One region of the Cyanobacterium sp. DS4 genome, then DNA from elsewhere that is predicted to be linked to it. Evidence: predicted binding sites of a transcription regulator. Region 1 holds the regulator's gene; each other region holds the start of a gene.
The links. Region 1 encodes NtcA, which controls nitrogen genes in cyanobacteria. Its sites were predicted from a motif close to TTTGTANCNNNNGNTACAAA; they were not measured.
Positions count from the first base shown of each region.

Region 2: a site for NtcA is predicted at 1,349-1,368, ahead of Dongsha4_RS05340 (molybdopterin oxidoreductase family protein). Genes of this name have one in related genera too.
Region 3: a site for NtcA is predicted at 1,518-1,537, ahead of Dongsha4_RS00240 (ammonium transporter). Genes of this name have one in related genera too.

Region 1 is NZ_CP084098.1:3,030,431-3,032,711, forward strand. Features, by position in the region: gene Dongsha4_RS12995 (DUF3084 domain-containing protein) at 1-596, opposite strand, end outside; gene ntcA (global nitrogen regulator NtcA) at 677-1,354, opposite strand; gene fabI (enoyl-ACP reductase FabI) at 1,508-2,281, shown strand, end outside.
Region 2 is NZ_CP084098.1:1,267,793-1,270,073, reverse strand. Features, by position in the region: gene Dongsha4_RS05340 (molybdopterin oxidoreductase family protein) at 1-1,277, opposite strand, end outside; gene Dongsha4_RS05335 (Hsp20/alpha crystallin family protein) at 1,628-2,101, opposite strand.
Region 3 is NZ_CP084098.1:50,391-52,671, forward strand. Features, by position in the region: gene Dongsha4_RS00240 (ammonium transporter) at 1-1,464, opposite strand; gene Dongsha4_RS00245 (hypothetical protein) at 1,585-2,281, opposite strand, start outside.

The DNA.
Region 1 (2,281 bases):
TGTTGTAAAATCACCTCTTGTTGTTCAATTTGCCCTTGTTTTTCCTGTAACTCTTGATCTCTTTGAGCGATGGATTCTTCTAATTTTAAACTTTGTTGTTGAATGTCCTCTTTTTCTATTAATAAATCTTCTTTTTCTTTAATAATTCTTCCTACTTCTTTTCTTAGTTTTTCTGTTCTATTTTGAATTTCTTTTACTTTTTTTTGAGTTGTGGATAACTCATTTTCCTTAATATTTAATTGACTTAAAACAGTATTTTGTCTATTCTTAGCTTCTAACAGAGCTTTTTCCGCCTCTTCTTTTTCCGTTTTAACTGTTTCTAATTGTTCTGTTATTTCTCGTCTTTTTTGGAGAATTTCGTCCAGTTGAAAAACTCCCTGACGTAAAGATGCACTTAAACTAAATAAAATAATTAAAGTAGAAGCAGAAATTAATGTTCCTGTACCGATAGTAATTAAAACTGCTGTTTGTTTTGGTCTTAATTGAAAAAGTCTTAATCTAGCCTTTCCAACCCTTGTGCCAATGCGATCGCCCAGTGCTGCGATTAGTCCCCCCAAAAGTAACATCGCTATGATTAAAATATAAGCGCTAGTCATTAGTTAATAATTTATGTAGTTAAAAATCAAAAAAATGATTATTTCTTGTTAGTAAAGGTGGGAGGAAACAGAGGAAAAACTTATGCAAATTGCTGACTAAGGGCAACAGGATTATGTACTGTGATTTTTTTCTTATTAATAGTAATTAAATTTTCTTGTCTTAATTCTCCTAATAAACGAGTCACCGTTACCCGTGTTGAACCAATAGCCTCTGCGATCGCTTGATGTGACAACTTTAAATCAATAGTAATACCGCTAGGGCTAGGAATACCAAAATCCCGACAAAGAATCAATAAAAAACTAACTAAACGAGAAGCCATATCACGATGGGCTAAAGTCTCAATCATCATTTCCGTTTGCAATATTCGAGACGACAAGCCTTGTAGCATCAACCTAGACAACTCAGGATTTTCTTTTAAAGAACGCTGAAAATGCTCAATAGGAGCAGAAAGTAATTCCACAGGAGTGAAAGCCACCGCATGGTAGAAGCGATCGGATTTTTGCCCAGTAATCAAAGACAAGACCCCAAAAACACTATTTTCTCGCAACAAAGCCACGGTAATCTCTTCCCCTGCCTCATAAACCCGTGACAACTTGACAGCACCTTTCATTAAAAAATATACTCTTTCCGCAGGATCACCCGGAAAAAAAATTGTTTTACCCCGTTCAAATTTTTCCACCACAGGGGTATAAATTCCCGCCCCAATTTGACGAAAAACTGAAGCTAAAGGTTGTTCAGACATAGACAATGATTGCATAGAGATAATTAACTTAAAAATAAAATAAAAAATGGCTCGATAAACGACCCTTTCTATAAGAAAATAAGAATAACGAGAAAACCGTCTATAACTTGATCAGTTTAGCGAATAATTGTCCTTAAATTACAGAAAATTAGATTCAAAATCAAGAATATGTTAGATTTGACAGGAAAAAACGCTTTAGTAACAGGTATTGCTAACAATAAATCCATTGCTTGGGGTATTGCTCAACAACTACATAAAGCCGGTGCAAATATTGGTGTTACCTATTTACCCGATGATAAAGGACGTTTCGAGAAAAAAGTTGGAGATTTAGTAGAACCTTTAAACCCCAGTGTTTTTCTTCCTTGCAATGTGCAAGATGATGCTCAAATAGATTCTACCTTCGATCAAATTAAAGACCAATGGGGTCATATAGACATTTTAATTCATTGCCTAGCCTTTGCGCAGAAAGAAGACCTCTCAGGAGAATTTAGTAGTACTTCTCGTAATGGTTTCCAAACAGCTTTAGATGTAAGTGCCTATTCTTTAACCCGTTTAGTGCAATCAGCAAAACCCTTATTTCGTGAAGGTAGTAGTATTTTAACCCTTAGCTATCTTGGAGGTGTGAAAGTTATCCCTAACTATAATGTCATGGGTGTAGCCAAATCCGCCTTAGAAATGAGTGTTCGTTATTTAGCCTCCGAATTAGGCCCTATGAATGTGCGAGTAAATGCCATTTCTGCTGGCCCCATTCGCACTCTTGCCTCTTCTGCAGTGGGTGGAATTCTTGATATGATTCACCACGTGGAAAAAGTTGCACCCCTCAGACGCACTGTTACTCAAACTGAAGTAGGAAACACCGCCGCTTTTTTATGTAGTGATCTATCTAGTGGTATTACAGGACAAATTATTTACGTCGATGCAGGTTATGAAATTATGGGCATG
Region 2 (2,281 bases), 1.8 Mb from region 1:
CTTTCTAAATCGGGCATACTCACCGCAGGGTTAGTGGCCGCAATCCACAATAAACCCACATCCCCATTTTCCAAACCCATAATCATTTCCCATACTGTTTTACCCACATTGGCGGAAATAGCCCCCGATGGTAATTGCCATATTTCTTCTAATTCCCGACGATGAAGGGGATTTTTGACACTGCGATAACCCGGGAGAATATGAGATAATCCTCCTGCCTCTCTTCCTCCCATGGCATTAGGTTGACCTGTCAGAGAAAAAGGGCCACATCCTGCTTTACCGATTGTAGCAGTCATCAAATGAAGATTAATTAAAGTTCTTACTTTTGCTGTACCCTCAGAAGACTGGTTTAACCCCATCGACCATAAAGATAACACCTTTTCCGATTCTGCCCAATAACGGGCGGCAATTTCTAAATCTTTAACTTCAATACCGCATTTATCGGCAACAATTTGAGGAGGATAATTACTAATTACTTCTGCATAGGCAGGAAAATCCCTTGTACATTCATCAATAAAAAAAGTATCGATCGCACCCCACTGTAATAATAAATAAGCAATACCATTAAATAAATCAATATCTGTACCGGGTTTAATAGCTAAATGAAGATCCGCCGCTTCTGCGGTAGCTGTACGACGAGGATCAACCACAATCATTTTAACATGACGATTTTTCTTATGATATGCCCGTAAACGATTAAAAACGATGGGATGACATTCTGCGGTATTCGTTCCCACCAAAAAAGCACAGTCTGTTAATTCTAAATCCTCATAGGTACAAGGAGGACCATCCGCCCCAAAACTGCCCATATAACCTGAAACCGCCGAGGACATACATAAACGGGAATTGGCATCGAAATTATTTGTTCCTAAGCAACCTTTAAGTAATTTTTGGGCAACATAATAATCTTCTGTTTGAAACTGCCCTGAGCCATACATACAAATACCATCAACCCCGATAGTTTTGCTCACTAACTGAATTTGTTTAACAATTAGGTTAAAGGCTTCTTCCCAGTCAATTTGTCGAAAATCTTGCTGTAGTGTTTCTCTATATAAAGGATATTTAAGACGACTTTTATTGATCGCTTCTGTTACCGTTGCTCCTTTCACACAAACTTTTCCTAAACTAGAAGGATGGGTGCGATCGCCCATTACTTTCCAAATGGGAGTACCCTCAGAATCTCTATTTGTCGCTTTTCCTTGAGAAGCAGGGGGCTGAACTTCTAAACCGCAACCAACACCGCAATAAGGGCAAACTGTGGTAACTTTTTCACTTATCATCTAGAACTAATCAATATATACAACCTCGGATTTTGTGTGTTTAATCTTGTCACCAGATTTTGTTAAGAAATGTATCTTCTGATACTGAACATCCAAAGTATTCTTTTTTCTGCATTTTATTTATGGTTATTTTGCATCTAAATTTGGCGTTGCTGATTTTAGAGATGATTTCTCATTTGGGAGAGGAATAGGGAATAGGAAATGGGCAATGGTTAATAGTTGATAGTTTTAGGAATTAAAATCTCCGAACACTCGTTACCTATTACTTTCATAAAAAAAACCTGTCTTTTTGAGACAGGCAAATTAGTCATTTATTTAGTAAGCATTAAACCTTTTTTAGAATAATATTAGCCATTAATTTCTGATTCTAAAGCTGGTTTTTCCTCTGCTCCTAAACTAACTTTAAATACCTTATTTTTTTCGTCTTCAAGTTTTGGTAGAATTAACGTTAAGACACCGTCATTATATTCTGCTTTTACTTGGTCATTTTTGACTGGTAATGGTAAATTAATTGTCCGTTCAAATTTACCGTAATTAAATTCAGAAATGTAGTAACCAGTATCTTTACTTTCCTCTTGACGATGGTATTCACCACTTACTTTTACACTATCACGGGTAACACTGACATCAAGATCTTTTTTGTCAATTCCGGGTACTAAAACTTTAAGCATTAAACTGTCGTTGTTATCCAACAATTCCACTGCGGGTTTAACCAAAGAATTAGGAGTATCATCCCATGCAGTTATTTCATCTAGTAATCGATTCATTTGACGATGTAAGCTATTAATTTCATACAAAGGATTAAAACGAACAATAGCCATATTTTTACTTCCTAATAAATTCTGCTTCAATTGATATTTATTTAATCTTCAACTGTTATTTTTATCTTGTCATATCCTTCTTATTTAATGGGGGGAGAAAACCGAAAATATCTAGGTATTGTTTTCCGTATTTTCCCTGATTTTAATCATTGCTTAATTATTTTCTTCCGAATCCATATG
Region 3 (2,281 bases), 1.3 Mb from region 1:
CTACTGGCTTTCTCCTTCAAAATCAAAAAATCCAGTATAAGCCTCCATACCATGTTCACCAATATCTAAACCTAAGTATTCCTCTTCCTGAGAAACTCTTAAACCAAAAATAGATCTTAACACAACCCAAAATACTGTACTAAAAATAATCATGGCAACCCCCACACTAACAACCCCTAAAATCTGTGAGCCAAGTAACTCAAAAGTACCATTACTGAAGAAACCAGCAATATTTTCATCCCCTGTAATGTTCTCGTCAGCGAATAAACCTACGGCAATAGTGCCCCAAATGCCATTAACTAAGTGTACCGATACTGCACCGACAGGATCATCAATTTTTAATTTATCTAACATATATACAGAAAAAACCACCAAAATACCAGCTAATGCCCCAATAGTGACCGCACTAGAGTAAGATACCATTGAACATCCCGCAGTAATTGCTACTAATCCTGACAAAATACCGTTGATACTTAGGGATAAATCGGGTTTTCCTGCTAATACCCAACTACTAATAGTGCCTGTTAATGCCCCAGAGGCGGCCGCTAAATTCGTCACCACCGCAATATAAGCTATATTTTCTCCTACTGCCATGGTTGAGCCGGGGTTAAAGCCAAACCAACCAATCCAAAGAATAAAACACCCTAAAGTTGCCAAACTTAAATTATGACCGGGTAAGGGTACTATACCACCATCAGATAAATATTTTCCTAGTCTTGGTCCTAAAATTATTGCTCCTGTTAAAGCACACCATCCTCCTACAGAATGCACTACCGTTGACCCTGCAAAATCCTGAAATCCAGCTTCTGCTAACCATCCACCTCCCCAAGTCCAATGTCCTATAATAGGATATGCGATCGCAACTAGGAAAAAACTGAAAAATAAAAAATCAATGAATTTAACTCTCTCTGCCACCGCACCAGAGACGATTGTCGCCGCCGTACCAGCAAAAGCCACCTGAAATAAAAATTTTGCCGATAAAGGTACTCCTGCCCAACTCAAGGCGTTGTAAACCCCCTCATAAGCCTCTCCTGTAGCGGGGCTGTTATCTGCTCCTTGTAAAAAAAATCCCTGAGTACCAATAAAGCTATTTCCATCGGCAAACATTAAACCGAATCCAATAGCCCAAAAAGCCAAAGTTGATACGGCAAAAACGATTAAATTTTTGGAGAGTAAATTAACGGCGTTTTTACTACGGCAAAATCCTGTTTCTAACATCGCAAAACCGGCATTCATGGCGATAACTAAAATTGAAGCTATTACCACCCATAGGGTATCCAAGCCTACTTTTAACTCTCCTGTAACGATTTCTAGGGAAGTAGAACTATCTTGAGCATACACCGCATAACTGGAACATAAGAGTAAAATAACACTTAATAAAACACAACCTTGCCAACTAGAAGATTTCTGAATTTTGTTGATAATTAACTGAATTTTCCTTTTTTGAGTTCTTGTAATTAACATTGTTTTAGATTCTGTTTTGACTCGCTTATTATAAGTTAAACGAGTTTTGATTATTAGCATCAAATTTTACAGAATTTTATAAGTTTTTTATTAGTTTTATTTGACCTTTATATTCAAAAATTATAAATAACTATTATAAATCATAATTAACTTTTGTTGAGGGTTATATACTTCTACTGGTATTTTATATTTAGAGCTAATATATTGATAGTTTTTCTCCACCTGATTGATATGATTGATTATCTGTTTTTCTTGCTCATTATTATTGGTTAAATCACTCATTACTGAAAGAGAAGTAATTTTTTGGATGTACTCATCTGTTAAATATATTTTTATATTCCTGTCACTAACACTATAACTACATATTTTCTCTGAACTTTGACAAATTTCTTTTAATTTGGTTTTTATTTCCTCTCTTTTAACTGCTTTTTTTAAAGCACCTTGGGCAATTTCTAATTTTCCTTCGGCTTCATTTTTTTGTTTTTCTATCTCATCTTTTAACCAACTATCTGGAGAAATAGTACCAGTTAAATTAATAACTTCTTGCCACAAATTAACTGCTTTTGTCCATTGATTTTGTCTTTCTTGTTCTTGAGCCGATTTCATTTTTGCTTCTATATTTTTTTTCAGATTTAATGCTTTTTCTTCAACGGTAATTTTCTTTTGAACTTCACTAATCTGCTGAAGATAATCATTAATAATTTTTTCTTTTTGCTGATACACCTCAGTTTGAGGAGGAATTTGTTCTATTTCTTGGATGGCAGATTTCCATTTTGCTTCTCTTTCTCTCAGGGCTTCTAAAGTATCATTAACGTTA